DNA from 2 places in the Algibacter sp. L1A34 genome. Region 2 is predicted to be linked to the other one. Evidence: riboswitches for the same ligand, from Rfam matches in the RefSeq annotation. Region 2 holds a riboswitch; the other holds the start of a gene.
The links. A riboswitch is a leader RNA that binds a small molecule or an ion and turns the genes downstream of it on or off. The one in region 2 is predicted to bind thiamine pyrophosphate.
Positions count from the first base shown of each region.

Region 1: linked by a shared signal. The riboswitch ahead of thiS (sulfur carrier protein ThiS) and the one ahead of GQR97_RS04710 (TonB-dependent receptor) in region 2 are both predicted to bind thiamine pyrophosphate.

Region 1 covers NZ_CP047029.1:3,022,427-3,031,638, forward strand. The annotation lists gene GQR97_RS12810 (thiazole synthase) at 1-60, opposite strand, end outside; gene thiE (thiamine phosphate synthase) at 93-740, opposite strand; gene GQR97_RS12820 (hydroxymethylpyrimidine/phosphomethylpyrimidine kinase) at 742-1,494, opposite strand; gene GQR97_RS12825 (thiamine phosphate synthase) at 1,491-2,090, opposite strand; gene thiC (phosphomethylpyrimidine synthase ThiC) at 2,202-4,061, opposite strand; gene thiS (sulfur carrier protein ThiS) at 4,141-4,344, opposite strand; TPP riboswitch at 4,433-4,535, opposite strand; gene GQR97_RS12840 (hypothetical protein) at 4,710-5,483, opposite strand; gene GQR97_RS12845 (endonuclease MutS2) at 5,508-7,676, opposite strand; gene GQR97_RS12850 (hypothetical protein) at 8,065-9,212, shown strand, end outside.
Region 2 covers NZ_CP047029.1:1,068,536-1,077,747, reverse strand. The annotation lists gene tyrS (tyrosine--tRNA ligase) at 1-1,003, opposite strand, end outside; gene ahcY (adenosylhomocysteinase) at 1,386-2,702, opposite strand; gene GQR97_RS04740 (4'-phosphopantetheinyl transferase family protein) at 2,834-3,463, shown strand; gene GQR97_RS04735 (geranylgeranylglyceryl/heptaprenylglyceryl phosphate synthase) at 3,460-4,173, shown strand; gene pnuC (nicotinamide riboside transporter PnuC) at 4,197-4,829, shown strand; gene GQR97_RS04725 (AAA family ATPase) at 4,790-5,353, shown strand; gene GQR97_RS04720 (DUF4301 family protein) at 5,358-6,911, shown strand; gene arfB (alternative ribosome rescue aminoacyl-tRNA hydrolase ArfB) at 6,913-7,320, shown strand; TPP riboswitch at 7,376-7,467, shown strand; gene GQR97_RS04710 (TonB-dependent receptor) at 7,567-9,212, shown strand, end outside.

The sequences.
Region 1 (9,212 bases), 2.0 Mb from region 2:
AGTTCCAGTAAATAATCTTGAGCTAAATGTTTTATCTGCTATTTGTAATTTATTATTCATAATAAAAGTAACTTTTATTAAAGATTTGTGTTTTATTTTTCTTCAGGTTTCCAGCGTTGTTCCTCTGTTGTGCCTCCGTTTATAAGTTCTTTAAATTTTGAGATTTTATTGAAATCGCTTGTGATTTCTCCCGAAACGGCAATACCGTAAACACCTGTTATCATAATATCTAAAATATCATTCAATGTGATGCCACCAATAGCGATAACCGGAATATCTGTTTTTAAGGATTCTAGTATTGTTTTGTATCCTTCTTCTCCTAAAACAGGGCTTAAGTTTTCTTTTGTTTCCGTAAAACGGAAAGGCCCCAAACCTATATAATCTACTTTTTGATCAATTAATTTTTTGCAATCAGCAAGTGTGCTAGCGGTTCCTCCAATAATTTGCCAAGATGCCAATCCTTTTCGGGCAATAGTTGGGGAAGTATCCGATTTACCTAAATGCACACCATCGGCTTTAACTTCGGCTGCTATTTTATAATAGTCGTTTATAATTAAGCGTGTTTGAAAATGTTCTGTAATTTCTCTCGCTTTTTTTGCAGTTTCTAAAACAGTTTTAAGGTCGTATTTCTTTAAGCGCAACTGAATCAATTCGGCTCCAGCAGCACAAGCACTATGGATATTTGTTAAATGTTCTTGTGGCGTTGCGCCTTGCGATATGTAATGTAATTTAGCTATCATATTATTTTTTTGAATGAAATCCTAACAATGATTTATTAGAATTTAAAAATTTTTCGGTGTATCGTTTACCTTCTTTGCATGCTTTTAACAAAGGAAATCCTAATGCTAAATAACTCGTTATAGCAGAAGATAAAACACAACCACTACCATGTTTTTCGGAGCAGTTGAATGATTTTGGGTTTAAAGTAAATTGCTTTTTATTTGTAATATAAAGAACGTCTCGTCCTATTTTATCTGTACGGTGACCACCCTTTAAAAATAGATTTGTTTTTGATGAAATATAAGCAATTGTTTCTTCTATATCTTTTTCTGGGTATAATTGTTGAATTTCATTGTAATTAGGTGTTAATAGATATATTTTAGATAATATATCGTCTAATTTTTCTGAATTATTAGAATGAAAACTAAAGTCTGAACTTGACTTTAAAACAGGATCTAGAACGATTTTAATTTCCGGATTTAGTTCTTGCAATCTATTAATTATAATGGATAATATTTCCCAGTTTTCTACAATACCAATTTTAACATAATTGATTTCAAAACGATTAAATAATATCTCCATTTGATTTAAAATAAGAATTATTTCTGTCCAATGGCAGGTTTTAAATTCTATGTCATTCTGGATGGTATTCGCTGTGCAAACAGATAAACCATAACATTTTAAAGCTTCAAATGTTTTTATGTCCGCAGTTAGTCCGGCTCCATTAGATGGATCGAAACCTGCGATGGTTAATATGCTTGGTCGTTTTTTCAAATTATTGTAGTGTCGTAAACTGTTTTTAATTCTATGAAACTTTTAACGGGATTATTTGAATTCCATATACCTCCCAAAACTCCAACACCTTTAAAACCTAATTTAAAAGTTTCGATTATAGTATCTGCGTTAATACCTCCCATACCAATAATAAATTTATCTATATGGTTTACATCAAAACCTCTCCCTTCGTAGCCTACTTTAGAAATAGAAGAAAACACGGGACTTAATAAATGGTAATCGAATTCGAATTCGCAATCTTCTAATGTTTTTGGTTCATGAAAAGAGGAACTAATGCTTTTACCAAACATGTTTAGATTTTTAAAATACTGTCCAGGATTATCTATATGATCTATCCGTTTTTGTTCTTGAAAGTGAATGCCTTTTAAATCGAATTCATTAATTAGTTCATGAAAATAATGCACTACAATTCTATTATGATATTGTTTATCTATTTGATTTAAATAAGCGCAATGTTCTTCATAGTTTTTATTGGGTTTTCTAAAATGATAGTATTGTAAACCTTCTTGAAACAACTGGTTAAGTATTTCAATTTCGTTTGGAATATCATGTTCTGGTGCTATTAAAACTATCATTTTTTTTGAGTTAGGGATTGCAGTGAAAATCCTTTTGCTTTTGCAAAAGATTGTAACGGAAAGCCCGCCCTCGCTTTGTTTAAAAAGCGGGGGAACTCCCAATTAATTATTCTACAAATATACTTCAGATCCTTTATCTTTAAACTCTTTTGACTTTTCTTTGAAACCTTTTGCAATAACCTCGTTATCTACAATGTCGTTTTCGGCTGCAAAGTCTCGTACTTCCTGAGAAATTTTCATGGAACAAAATTTTGGACCACACATAGAACAGAAATGCGCAATTTTTGCACCTTCGGCAGGAAGTGTTTCATCGTGATATTCGCGAGCACGTTCTGGATCTAAACCAAGGTTAAATTGATCTTCCCACCGGAACTCGAAACGTGCCATACTCAAGGCGTTATCTCTATGTTGAGAACCAGGATGACCTTTAGCTAAATCGGCAGCATGGGCAGCTAATTTATAAGTAACCACACCAACACGAACATCTTCTTTATTAGGTAAACCCAAGTGTTCTTTTGGAGTTACGTAACAAAGCATCGCGCAACCGTACCAACCAATCATGGCGGCACCAATACCAGATGTAATATGGTCGTAACCTGGAGCAATATCGGTTGTTAAAGGGCCTAGTGTGTAAAAAGGAGCCTCGTCGCAAAGTTCAATTTGTTTCTCCATATTTTCTTTAATCATGTGCATGGGCACGTGACCTGGACCTTCTATAAAACACTGTACTTCGTGCTTGCGGGCTATTTGTGTTAACTCGCCAAGGGTTTCTAATTCTGCAAATTGTGCTTCATCATTCGCATCTGCAACAGAGCCTGGACGTAATCCGTCACCAAGAGAAAAAGCGACATCGTAAGATTTTAAAATTTCGCAAATATCTTCAAAATGTGTGTATAAAAAACTTTCTTTATGGTGAGCTAAGCACCATTTTGCCATAATGGAACCACCACGAGATACAATACCGGTAACACGTTTTGCCGTCATAGGCACGTAACGAAGCAATACGCCAGCGTGAATTGTGAAATAATCTACACCCTGTTCGGCTTGTTCTATTAATGTATCACGGAAAATTTCCCATGTTAAATCTTCGGCAACGCCATTAACTTTTTCTAAAGCTTGGTAAATTGGCACGGTACCGACAGGAACAGGTGAGTTGCGTACAATCCACTCGCGTGTTTCGTGAATATTTTGCCCAGTAGATAAATCCATGATATTATCTGCGCCCCAACGGCAAGCCCAAACGGCTTTTTCTACTTCTTCCTCAATGGATGAGGTTGTGGCAGAATTTCCAATGTTGGCGTTTATTTTCACCAAGAAATTACGACCCAAAATCATAGGTTCTGCTTCTGGGTGGTTTATGTTTGAAGGGATTACTGCACGACCTCTTGCTACTTCTGATCGTACAAATTCTGGTGTAATTTTATCTGGAATAGAAGCGCCAAAGTGTTCGCCTTTATGTTGTTTTCTAATCTCGGTCATTTCATCAATTCGTTGGTTTTCACGAATAGCGATGTATTCCATTTCTGGAGTAATAATGCCTTTTTTAGCGTAATGTAATTGTGTTACGTTTTGTCCTGTTCTGGCACGCAATGGCATTTTTAGATGCGAAAAGCGCATGTGGTCTAAGCTAGAATCATTTAAACGCTCGTTACAATATTTTGAAGAAAAACCGCTTAATTGCTCGACATCTCCACGTTCTAGAATCCAGCTTTCGCGAATTCTTTCTATACCGGTGTGTACATCGATGGCTTTATTAGGGTCTGTATATGGGCCAGAGGTATCGTAAACAGTTATAGGCTGGTTTGGTGTTTTCTTTTTCGTCAACGAATCTGTAGTATCACTTAAAGAAATTTCACGCATGGCTACTTTAATTTGCGGGTGAATTTTTCCTTTCACGTAAATTTTATTAGAATTTGGGAAAGGGTTTCTTGTTATTCCGTCTTGTTTTGGTGCAGTGTCTTTTGTTTTCATTGCTTATTTATTTGATAGCGTGTAACTGGTAATAAATTTGATTGAATTTTGTGTAGATTTTATTTGTAGAAGGTTGGTTTTAACCGCCTTGAGTGGCTTTTATGATTAACACCTCGTCACCATCATTAAGAGTTTGAGTTTTCCAGTCGGTTCTAGTGATGATGTTTAAGTTTACGGCAAGTGCTATGCCGTTCGTCGAGATTTCTAACTTTTTTAAAATGCTTTCTAGAGAGCATTCTTTATTTAATTGATGTGTTGCGTTGTTTACCTTTATGTTTATCATATAAAAATAGTTTGTGCAGACTAAATAAGTTTAGTCAAACAATTTTTGTAAACGATAAAAGGTTCGGGAATTTGAAAAAAGGGCAGTGGTTACACTGTTAACTTTTCCCTCCGTTGGTGTTAACCAAATCAGGTTCTAAGGATGTTTCTCAAACTAATTATATAAATAATTAATTACTCCTAAAGTTTACTATCGCAAATATATGTAAAACAATGAAAGATTAGACTACAAAAAATGAGATTGTTTTTTTTCATTTTTTAAATGATGTATTATACTTATGAAAGTATCATCATTATTTGTTTTAAAAGTCTTTTTAAGATAAAGGTTAGAGATATAATTTATCTATTTTATTTTCCAATGTGATTTTACTCTATTTTCCATTGATATTTATCTTCTTCACTTAATATTTTATAGATTTGGAATCCAAATTCGGCTAAATAAACTAAAACTTTATTTAGTAATACTATGTCAAATTGAATTAAAATTTTATTTCCTTCAAGTTTGTTTTTATTAAATAAAAATTCAAATAGATTTTTATAATATTGGTTATTTGGGATTTTAGAAACATCTAAATAACCTTTATTGTGAGTTACTGAATGTCGAATCTCACTAAATATTTTGAGTAATTCTTTAAATTTGAAGTCATTAATGTTGTTTTTTGAATAATTAACTAACCTTTTTCCTCCTGCTTTTTTGATTAGCTTATAGATGTTTTCTCCTCCTTTTAAATCTTTTCTTGAGTAGTTTTCATTAAATCCAACTAACTTTTTAAATTCAATATCATTTATGATTTTTGAATCTATACAATCTTTCAAAAATCTTTCAAAAGCTTCATAGCATTGTGAATAAACAAAACTAAATTCTCTTGATAAAATTTTAGTTATTTCATCGGGATAATTTTCTTTTCCAGTTAATTTATTAATTCCAGTATGAAAACGTAATTTAGAATTATTTTCTCTTTGTAATGTCCAGTCTTCAATTACTAAAGATGTTAATGAAGAATAAATAGATTCTTCTGTCTTATATTTTTCTATGTCTTTTATTAAGACCTTATTAAGTCTATTTGTTGAATGTTTAAAATCCGTTATCGTATGAAAGTAGTTGTCTAAATTTTTTCTGTAAATGTTCTCGATTTTCATTTTATCCAACTTAAAAAATGATTATTACTTCTTCATATGCTCCACCAATTCCAACTGATCAATACTCACATTTGTAGTAAAGATGCCATAGTTTACAACAGCTTTATTTTTTTCAATTTTATCAATGGTACCAACGGCTCGGCCATCTTCCATGCGGACGCGATCGCCTAAACGAATTATCGATTTTGGTTTAGGAGCTTCAATGGCTTTTTTCTTCGCTTCTTTTTTCTTTTCGCGAATAACTTCAACCTTTTTTTCTACTTCTTTTTTTACCTGAACTTCTTTGGCTTTTACTTTCTTTTTTTGCTTTACAGTAACGCGTTTACGTTTAGAATTTTCAATTTGAACTATTTTAAAAAGTTCGCCCATGAGTTCTTTTTTCTGTTTGTTTTCAAAAAACTTCTCGGCAATATCATTAACCTTTTGGCCTAAGTAAATTAAACGTTGATTGCTATCGTAGAGTTCTTGATAGCTTTCTAGTTTCTTTTGGATTTTGGTATTTATTTCTTCAAGTTTATCGGCTTCTTCTCCTTTTTTCTTTTCGTTTTCTTTTAATGATTGGCCTGTTTTTTCTAATTTAGAACGTTCTTTTTGAAGTTTAGCAATTGTGGCATCAAAACGAACTTTGCTACGTTCAATTTTCTTTTTAGCTCGGTTTATTAAACTATAAGGAATACCATTTTTCTGTGCAACTTCAAAAGTAAAACTACTTCCTGCTTGTCCGATTACGAGTTTAAATAAAGGTTCAAGCGTACGCTCATCAAAAAGCATATTTGCGTTAAGCATATTTGGCATTTCGTTTGCCAAAATTTTCAGGTTAGAATAGTGTGTGGTAATAATTCCAAAAGCTTCGCGATGGTAAAACTCTTCTAAAAAAGTTTCCGCTAAAGCACCTCCAAGTTCCGGATCACTCCCTGTTCCAAATTCATCTATTAAAAAAAGTGTGTTTTTGTTACACTTCTTCAAGAAATAATTCATTTGTTTTAAACGATAACTATATGTACTTAAATGGTTTTCAATGGATTGGTTGTCGCCAATATCACTTAATATTCTATCGAATAAACAAACGGTGCTCCGTTCGTGTACAGGAATTAGCATACCACTTTGCAACATAACTTGTAGTAATCCAACGGTTTTTAAAGTTATACTTTTTCCGCCCGCATTTGGTCCAGAGATCACAATAATCCTGCTATCTTTTTTTAACTCTATACTTTGCGAAAATATTTTTTGTTTTTTTTCTAAATTGTTTAAATAGAGTAGTGGGTGGAAGGCATCACGCAAATTCATGCTGTGATCTTCTGTAAATTCTGGTAAAATCCCGTTCATAGATTTGGCGTATTTCGCTTTCGCGGAAATAAGATCTATATCGATTAAAAAATCTTGATAATTTTCTAATAATGGTAAAAACGGACGAATAAAATTGGTAACATCTTTTAAAATACGAATAACTTCTTCTTGCTCTTCGTATTCTAAATTATTTAGTTCACGTGAATGTTGCAGCGTAGTTTCTGGTTCTATATAAACAATACTTCCTGTTCTACTACCGCCCATTATGGCGCCTTTAACTTTACGGCGGTACATCGCTTTTACTGCTAAAACACGTTTGTTGTCTACCACAGATTCGCGAATATCATCTAGATATTCCATGCCGTGGTAAGTATTTAAAGCGGAACTGAAGCTCGCGTTTATTTTTCCTTTTATTTGGTTTATAGATTGACGCAAACCATATAAAACAGTAGAGGCATTATCTTTTATGTCTCCAAAACGATCAACAATAGCATCTACTTTTTCAATAAGTACTTTGGTAACTTCAATATGCGATGCAAATTGGTGTAATTCTGGGTAATATTCTGCAAATTTCTTTAAAAACACAAGTATTGCATTTACCGAAATCGACATTGAAACAATTTTTTTTAAGCCATGCACTTCTAAATAAGTGTTTTCTATATGAAGGAGTTTCAATTCTTTTGCAATAGTATCGAAACCATGGTTAGGTATACGATTATCGTTATATAATGACGATAAATATTCGTTAGTGAGTTGTAATGCGTTTAGGAGTTCTTCTTTGGTTCTAAACGGCTCTATTTCTAAAGCCTTTTGTTTGCCTAATGGTGTTACGCAAAGCTCGCTTACTTGTTGTAAAACGGCATGGAACTCTAAATCTTGTAATGTTTTTTCGTGAATGTGTATCATTCGAAGTTTAATGGAGATTATCTAATAAAATGTGTGCTAATTTACATATTCTAATTGAGAATGGGTGTCTATAAATGTAACTCGGTTAAATTAAGCGGAAACGAGAAGCTTATGTAGTATATTTCTTGTTTTTTTTTAGTGAATTAATGAGTTTAATTTTTATTTTTTTAAAAAAAAGACTAAAGATATCGGATTTGCTGCTTTTTTGTTTCTTACTGATTATCAATTGTTTGGCGCTGAAAGATGCATTTCGTCGATAAAAAGCAGTTAATAAACTACTTAAAAAAGCATTTCGTCGATAAAAGATGTCTTTTCATAGGATAAATATTGTATTTTTGAGGAAATTATTATGCAATTTTATTGTTCCAAGCCTAAAATTTAATTACTTATGAAAAAGTTTACTTTAGAATTACTGTTGTTTTTGTTTCTGTTTGGTAGTGCCTTTGCTCAACAAGAAAAAGGAATAATAGGTGATAACAACTGGTTAGAGAATTGGACGGAGTTCAATCCAAAACAATCTAACTACAGAGAACCTAATAAAATATTAACAGGTAACATTACCGAAGACTTAACTCTTAACAAAAGAGACACCTATTTACTTATAGGTAGTGTTTTTGTAACCAACAATGCAACACTTACTATTGAACCTGGTACAGTAATAATTGGCGACTACGATACTAAAGCATCACTTACTATTGCTAAGGGCTCTTTTATAGTGGCAGAAGGTTTAGAAACCGATCCTATTGTTTTTACTTCAAATAGAAGTGTAAAGCGAGCTGGAGATTGGGGAGGAATATTTATACTTGGTGATGCTCCAACAAATAAATTTGGTAATGGTTCAGTAGTGTCCTTCTTTCCTGGTTTAGCTACAAAAGATTATGCATATACTGGTTTTGGAGGCGATAATGCAGAAAGCTGCTCGGGTATTTTACGATATGTTAGAATTGAATATGCTGGTAAACGAATTAAAGGTGCTGGGTATTTAAATGGTTTATTGCTAGCGGGTGTTGGAAACCAAACTGTATTAGAAAATATTATGATGAGTTATTCTGGTGGTGATGCTATTGAAGTTTGGGGAGGTGATGTCATTTTGAAAAAAGTAGTATCATATAGAACAAGTAGTAATGATTTTAAATTTAATTATGGTGTACAATGTGAGTTATTTAATTCAATAGCAATAAGGTCTCCTTATATTTCAAGTAGTGAAGGGTCTAGATGTTTTCAAATATTGGCTTATGACGATATTGCTGATGTCGATTTTTCTAAGCCCGGAACATCTGTAGTCGCAAAAAATGTTACTATGATTAATAATAGTGAAAATTTAGCAGCCGATGTAGAAAAAGGTTTGGTAAAGGAAGCTGTATTTGTTGCTTATAATACATCATTAGAAATGAGTAAGACTGTAATCTCTGGTTTTAACCCGGCAGTTATTTTCGAAGAGAAGATAAATATTAATCAGGAAAGCCTAGATCAAATAAAATTTAGCAATATGTATTTTAATAATTGTAATGGAAACATTTTTGTTGAGCATAATTC
Region 2 (9,212 bases):
AATCGTTGCTAGTAGATTTTCCGAAAAGAATAGCACTTGCTTTTATAGCATTGTCTAAATCTTCTTTAGAATGCACCATAGTTGTAATTTCTTCCGCTAAACGTTTTTGTAGCACACGTAAATGTGGAGCGTCTTTATGTTCTTTTGTTATAGCGTTTATTTCATTCTCAGTTAGAAAGGTGAAAATTTTGATATATTTTTCAGCATCTTCATCCGATGAGTTTAACCAATATTGGTAGAATTTATAAGGTGATGTTCTATTAGAATCCAACCATACATTTCCACCTTCGGATTTTCCGAATTTAGAACCATCGGCCTTTGTTATTAACGGACAAGTAATAGCATAACCTTTACCACTACCAACACGACGAATTAATTCGGTTCCTGTAGTTATATTTCCCCATTGGTCGCTTCCTCCCATTTGTATGGAGCAGTTTTGCTCTCTATATAAGTGAAGAAAATCGTAGCCTTGAATTAACTGGTAAGTAAACTCAGTGAAACTTAAACCTTCTGTAGACTCTGAAGACAATCTGCTTTTTACAGAATCTTTCGCCATCATATAGTTTACCGTAATGTGTTTACCAACATCGCGTATAAAGTCTAGAAACGAAAACTCCTTTATCCAGTCGTAATTATTAACTAAAACAGCTGCATTATCGGCATCACTCTCAAAATCTAAAAAGTGCGCTAATTGTTTTTTTATTGAATTTTGATTATGACGAAGTACTTTTTCGTCTAGTAAGTTGCGCTCGTTCGATTTTCCTGATGGATCACCAATCATTCCTGTAGCGCCACCAACTAACGCTAGTGGTCTGTGTCCTGCGCGTTGATAATGTGCAAGTAGCATAATAGGGACTAAATTACCAATATGTAAAGAATCGGCAGTAGGATCGAAACCTACATAAGCACTACGCATGCTCTCCATTAAGTGTTCTTCCGCTCCTGGCATTACTGTGTGTATCATGCCTCTCCAAGTTAGTTCTTCAACAAAATTCTTTATCATTTTTAGGTGTATTTAGTAATCTTTGGCAAATATAAAAATACGTGTAGAATTTGTTATGTTTTATGTGGAATTCTTTGCAAATTGATTTGCCGCTGTTGTACGGTAATTTCGCGATAGGGATTGCAGCGGCATCCTTTTTTGTGCTGACCAAATGTTTATTGATTTGGACTTTATGTTGTATTGCTAGGTTGTTAATTGGGTAGCGATAATGTTGTGGCGCGAAAAAGATATAGTGGAAAGCGCGGTTTGTTTTGGGCTTTTCGACCAAAATAAAATTGCCCAAAAATAGGTTGAAATAAAAAATCCCAAACAGTAACTGCTTGGGATTTGATTTATAATTGATATACTGAAATAAGTTCAGTAGAAAAAAACTTTCGTTTTCTTAGTATCTGTAATGTTCTGGTTTGTATGGTCCGTCTACAGTTACACCAATGTAAGTTGCTTGCTCTTCACGAAGCTCAGTAAGCTCTACTCCAATTTTTGCTAAGTGTAATTTTGCTACTTTTTCGTCTAAGTGTTTTGGTAACATATATACATCGTTTCCGTATGCTTTTGCGTTTGTCCAAAGTTCGATTTGCGCTAAAGTTTGGTTTGTAAACGAGTTAGACATTACAAAACTTGGGTGTCCTGTTGCACAACCTAAGTTTACTAAACGTCCTTCTGCAAGAAGAATAATATCGTTTCCGTTAATATTATATTTATCTACTTGTGGTTTGATAGTATCTTTTGTGTTACCGTGGTTTTTGTTTAACCAAGCCATATCGATCTCGTTATCGAAGTGCCCAATGTTACATACTATAACTTTATCTTTCATGGCTTCGAAATGACGCCCTTGGATAATATCTTTATTTCCTGTAGTGGTGATAATAATATCTGAATTTCCAACAACAGTTTCTAGTCTCTTAACTTCAAAACCGTCCATTGCCGCTTGAAGCGCACAAATTGGGTCGATTTCTGTTACTGTTACAATAGATCCAGCACCTTTAAAAGAAGCGGCTGTACCTTTACCAACATCACCGTAACCACAAACAGTTACACGTTTACCGGCAAGCATAATATCGGTTGCACGGCGAATTGCATCTACTGCAGATTCTTTACATCCGTATTTATTATCGAATTTAGATTTTGTTACAGAATCGTTTACGTTAATAGCAGGCATTGGTAATGTTCCGTTTTTTACACGCTCGTAAAGACGGTGAACACCTGTAGTCGTTTCTTCTGAAAGCCCGTTAATTCCTGCTGCTAATTCTGGGTATTTATCTAAAACCATGTTAGTTAAATCGCCACCATCATCAAGAATCATGTTTAAAGGTTTTCTATCTTCTCCAAAGAAAAGTGTTTGCTCGATACACCAATCAAATTCTTCTTCTGTTAATCCTTTCCATGCGTAAACTGCTGTTCCTGCTGCTGCAATTGCTGCTGCTGCCTGATCTTGAGTTGAGAAAATATTACAAGAACTCCAAGTTACCTCGGCACCTAATGCTTGTAAAGTTTCGATTAAAACCGCAGTTTGTATCGTCATGTGTAAACAACCAGCAATACGCGAACCTTTAAGTGGTTGTGAGTTACCGTACTCTTCACGAAGGCTCATTAAACCTGGCATCTCTGCTTCGGCTAATTCTATTTCTTTTCGTCCCCAAGCTGCAAGAGAAAGATCTTTAACTTTGCTAGCTACGTAAGGAATTGTTTTTGTGCTCATATCAATGTTCTTTTTTATTTAATAACTTAAACAGGATTGAGATTCGTGTTAAAATCGTTAAATTCGCTCGTGAGAATCGTACAATTTGTTTAAGATTGTGCAAAGATAATCAATAACATTTAGAATATTAAATGCCACTTTACAAAACCATTACGCCAAATTCACAAACTGTTGTTAAAATCTGGAAGATTACAGAGTCTTTTGATGATTTAATGAATCCAATTACTTTAAAACCAGAGACCTTAAAAAGGGTGTTGGGAATGAAGAGTACATTGCACCAACGTGGGTTTTTAAGTGTACGCCACTTACTTGCGGAATTTGGATATGAGGATGCCGATTTATTTTATGATGATAATGGTAAACCACATTTAAAGGATGGTAAAGAAATTTCTATAACACATTCTTTTAATTTTTCGGCGGTAATTATTAGTAGCCATATTATTGGGATTGATATTGAAAAGCAACGTGATAAAATTACGGTGATTGCCCATAAATTTATTGACTATGAGGAAGATTACTTAGATAAAATAGCTGTCGATTATATTAAAAAACTAACCACTGTTTGGTGTGTAAAAGAATCCTTATACAAACTTTTCGCAACGCCCGGTACGAGTTTTAAACAATGCTTTTTGGTGATTCCTTTTGAATTGCAAGATGAAGAAACGATTGCTTGGATTGATTATAAAGAAAAAAAACACCGATATTTAGTTCACTTTTTTGAGTTTGAAGGATTTGTTTGTGCTTTTGCTATTGGAGAATGATAAATATTTATTCTAACATACAAGGCGGTAAAAGGCAACTTGCGGTTTTAATAGATCCTGATAAATTTTTAGTTGAAAAAACAGGTGCTTTTATTGAAAAAATAAACACATCTATAGCTACACATATTTTTGTAGGCGGGAGTATAGTTGATGATTTTGTTACTAATGTTTTAGTCAAAGAAATAAAGAAACACACCAAATTACCCGTAGTTTTATTCCCGGGTGATGTTACTCAAATTACTAAAAAAGCAGATGCTATTTTGTTCTTATCTTTAATTTCTGGGAGAAATCCGGAATATTTAATAGGTAAACATGTGGAAGCGGTTTCAAAATTAAGAGACACGAAATTAGAAATTATTTCAACGGGTTATATTTTAGTTGAAAGCGGAAAGGAAACGGCAGTGCAGCAGGTTACTGAAACGTTGCCAATGCCTGATAAAAATACCCAAAACATTATCGATACCGCGAAAGCAGGTGAGTTGTTAGGTATGAAACTAATATATTTAGAAGCCGGAAGTGGGGCAGATTTTCCTGTTTCGGAAACTATTATTTCAAAAGTAAAAAAGGAAATAGAAATCCCGTTAATAGTTGGTGGTGGTATTCGAAATTTAGAACAATTGGAAAAAGCATATCAATCGGGTGCCGATTTAGTAGTTATTGGTACGGCTTTTGAAGAAGATGAATTGTTCTTTAATGCATTAAAGAAATAAATTAAAGCACGATAATAATTTTTATGAACGCTATTTTCGAATTTTTATTCAAACAATATTCTGGGTATGAAACTATTGATATCGCGCTTGAGGTTGTAGCCATTATTTTTGGTTTGTTCTCTGTTTGGTATTCAAAACAAAATAAAATTTGGGTGTTTCCAACGGGTATGATAAGTACGTTAATCTTTGTTTATTTGCTCTTAAAATGGGAGCTTTTAGGAGATATGATGATAAATGCATATTATTTTATTATGAGCGTTTATGGTTGGTATATTTGGACACGTAAAGTAGACGAAAGTGACGTTACACCTATTTCTAAAACCACGTTTAACGAGAAAAAACTTAGTTTAACTATATTTTTAGCCACTTTAGTATTTGTTTATTTAGTTTACAATGCTTTTGGGAAATGGACGAGTTGGATGGCGTATGTTGATACGCTTACAACAGCGATATTTTTTGTGGGTATGTGGCTTATGGCTAAACGAAAAATTGAAAATTGGTTATTTTGGATTGTGGGAGATATAATTTCAGTGCCATTGTATTTCTATAAAGGATTTACATTTACAAGTTTTCAGTATTTAGTATTTACATTTATTGCCATATTTGGCTATTTAGCATGGAAAAACAATATAAGCAAGAGCCTTCAAACTGTGTAAAAGTAGTTTTATTTGGTCCAGAATCGACAGGGAAAACAACCTTGTCGAGACAATTAGCTAGATACTATAACTCGGTTTGGGTTCCAGAATTTGCACGCGATTATTTGCAAGATAAATGGAATAACGAGCGTAAAACATGCGAAATAGCAGATTTGTTGCCTATTGCTAGAGGCCAAATGAAGCTGGAAAACGATTTGGCTAAAAAGACGGATACCGTATTAATTTGCGATACAGATTTGTTAGAAACCAAAGTGTATTCGGAAGCATATTACTTAGGTAGTTGTGATCCGGATCTTGAAAAATACGCGTTAGAGAATACTTACGATTTGTATTTTTTGACTTATATTGACACGCCTTGGGAAGCAGATGATTTGCGTGACAAGCCAGAACGAAGAGAAGCTATGTTTAAGGCTTTTGAAGATGAATTAGTAAAGAACAAACGACCCTATGTGTTGTTGAAAGGTGATATGAAAACTCGTCTTGAAACAGCTATTAAATATATAGATAACCTTTTAATTAAATAAACAAATGATGTTTTCTGAACAAGATATTCAACAAATTAAAAATAAGGGAATAACGTTAAATCAAGTTGAAGCGCAGGTTTCTCGTATAAAAAATGGGATGACGTATTCTAACTTAATTGCTGCTGGAAATATAGGAAAAGGCATTGAAAGTTATAATGATGCTGAAATTCAGAATTATATAAAAGGGTTTGAAGCGAAACAAAATAGCCTTGATATGGTGAAATTTGTACCAGCTTCCGGTGCGGCAACTAGAATGTTTAAGTTCCTTTTTCAGTTTCTTAAAAACTTTGATGCGAACAAAGAATCTATTGAAGAATACATTGAAAATAAGAATGATAAATTAATAAAAATATTTATTTCAGGCTTAGAAAAACTTCCATTTTATAATGACGTTTTAATAAAAGCAAAATCTATAAATCCTAATTTTGATAGTTTAAATGAAGGTGAAGCTTGTACAGCATTTGTAAAAACGATGCTCGATGAAGATGCTTTAAATTATAGTTTTTTTCCAAAAGGATTATTACCATTTCATAAGTATAACAATGTTGAAGTAACTGCTTTTAGAGAGCATTTGTTAGAATCTACTTTATATGCATCTTCAAATAATAAAGCAAATCTTCATTTTACAGTTTCGGAAAAACATCATAAATATTTTAATGCTGAATTGGATAAAATTAAATCGGCTTTAGAGGAAAAAACAAATACAGTTTTTAATATTTCTTTTTCATATCAAAAAGAAGAAACGGAAACATTAGCTTTAACTACTGATAATGAAATTTACAGAAAAGAAGATGGATCTATTTTGTTTCGCCCGGCGGGTCATGGTGCTTTAATCGAGAATTTAAACGACTTAGATCACGATATTGTTTTTATAAAAAACATTGATAACATTGTTGTTTTCGATGATAATAAAGATGTTTCGGAGTATAAAAAAATGCTTGGAGGTGTTTTAGTTGAAGCTCAAGAGCGTGCGTTTAATTTCTTAAATCAATTAGATGAAGCAGCAGGGGTTTCAGAAGCAGGAATGTTGAAAATAGCTCAGTTTATTACAACCAAAATGAATATCTCTATTGGTGATGAATTTGACGATATGGCTTCCGAAGACAAGAAAAATTACTTGAAAAATAAATTAAATAAACCTATTCGTGTTTGCGGTATGGTTGAAAATGTTGGTGAGCCTGGTGGTGGTCCGTTTTGGGTTAAGGACAAAAACGGAGATGTTTCTTTACAAATTGTTGAGTTTGCTCAAATTGATATAGATAATAAAGCGCAAGCTGACATTGTTAAGAATGCAACTCATTTTAACCCAACAGATCTAGTTTGTGGTGTTAAAAACTATAAAGGTGAAAAGTTTAATTTATTAAATTATGTTGATCCCGAAGCTGCTTTTATCACTATGAAAACACAAAATGGAACCGATATTCAAGCGTTAGAACTTCCCGGTTTATGGAATGGTAGTATGGCCGATTGGATTACTGTTTTTGTTGAAGTGCCATTGAATACTTTTAGTCCGGTAAAAACGGTTAATGATCTTTTAAAGCCGGAACATCAAGGGTAATATGTTTAATGAAGCAGCGTTAATTCAAGAGTTACAATTTAAAGCGGTGAGAAGTTCGGGTGCGGGCGGACAGCATGTAAACAAAGTATCTTCAAAAATTGAACTGAGCTTCGATTTGGTAAATTCTTTAGTGTTTTCCGAACCTCGAAAAGCACGTTTGTTAATAAAGTTGAAACACCGTTTAACCAAGAACGACGTGCTTTTAATGCAATGCGGAGAGAGTAGAAGTCAGCATAAAAATAAAGAGCTTATTATAAAACGTTTTTTAACGTTAATAAAATCGTCGCTTGTAATTCCGAAAAGGCGAATTGCAACAAAAATTCCAAAATCGGTTATTAGAAAACGATTAAAAAACAAAAAGAACCTTTCTGATAAAAAAGTAAATAGGCGTAAGCCAAATATAGATTGAAAAGAATTGTTTTATTCTTATTGTTAATTCTAAATTGTTATTTACTTTTGCAACGTTCTCAAAAAAGGGGTGCCTAATATCGGCTGAGATCATACCCATTGAACCTAGAACAGGTAATGCTGTTTAGGAAATGTAACATCATGCAAATGGTGCGAATAGTTATGCTAAGCTTGTCTAAGCATTTCGAAAATTAATTAATTTTAAAGAATAATCACCTCTTTTTATTCGATTATAAATATAATCGTAATGAAAAACATTTTTCTTTTTTTAACACTTCTTGTGTTATCAGTCTGTGCAAATGCACAACAAAACCCAGTACAAACAGATTCTACTAAAATAGAAACTCTCGATGAAGTTTTAGTAAAAGCAGTGCGTGTAAATGCCGATTCGCCAATTACACACTCTAATCTTTCTAAGGAGCAACTTGAAAAGCGCAATTTAGGGCAAGATATCCCTACGCTTCTTAATTTTTTACCATCAGTTGTTACTACAAGTGATGCTGGTGCTGGAGTAGGTTATACCAGTATTCGTGTACGGGGAACCGATGGAACACGTGTAAATGTTACTATTAATGGGATTCCTTATAATGATCCTGAAAGTCAAGGATCATTTTTTGTGAATTTAGGAGATTTTGCATCATCTACAGAGAGTTTACAGTTGCAACGTGGTGTTGGTACATCTACTAACGGTTCTGGTGCTTTTGGAGCGAGTTTAAATCTTTTAACCGATGCGTATTCTGATGAAGCTTCAGGTGAAATTTCTAATAGTTTTGGAAGTTTTGGTACACGAAAGCATACCGTGAAATTAAGTACAGGTTTGCTGAATGATCATTTTGAAATTTCTGGTCGTTTTTCAAAATTAAAATCCGATGGCTATGTAGATCGTGCTTTTACAGATTTAAAATCTTATTTTTTACAAGGTGTTTATAAAGATGGTAACACATTAATAAAAGCTTTGACTTTTGGAAATGAAGAGCGAACTTACCAAGCATGGTATGGTTTAACTGCAGATGAACTTAAAGAAGATCGTAGACAAAACCCATATACTTATGATAATGAAACCGATAATTACTGGCAAGATCACTACCAATTACATTGGAATGAGCGTTTTGATAATAACTGGTCTACAAACTTAGGTTTAAACTATACTAAAGGAAAAGGATATTTTGAGCAGTACAAAGCAGAAGAATCTGCTGCCGATTTTAATAATTTAATTGAAGAAGATTCGGATGTTATTGTGCGTCGTTGGTTAGATAATAATTTCTACGTTGTTAATGCTAATGTTACTTATAAGAACAATGCGGTTGAGGTTATCACCGGATTATCGTACAGTTCTTATGATGGAGACCATTTTGGAGAAGTTATTTGGGGTAGTGATTTAGCTGCAAACGCAAATATTAGAGATCATTATTACGATGGTGATGCTACTAAAAATGATTTTAGTGTATTCTCTAAGGCAACCGTTAGATTTAGTGATCAACTTATTGGTTTCGTTGATTTACAAGGGCGTTTTGTAGATTATAAAACAGGCGGATTAAATTCTGATAGAGTTGATTTTAATGCAGATGCTAGTTTTAGTTTCTTTAACCCTAAAGTAGGTTTAACTTATAAAAATTCTGAGTTTAGTAGTTTTTACACCTCGTTTGCTATAGCGAATAGAGAACCTAATCGTGATGATTTTGAAGCAGGAGTTACTCAAAACGAAACACTTAAAGATATTGAGTTAGGCTGGCGTTTTAATAAAAATAAAGTGAGTGTAAATTCTAATTTATATTATATGTTTTATAAAAACCAATTAGTTTTAACAGGACAATTGGATGATGTTGGAAGCCCAATTAGAGCAACTAGCGGCAAAAGTTACCGCTTAGGTTTGGAGGTTGATGCTAATATTAG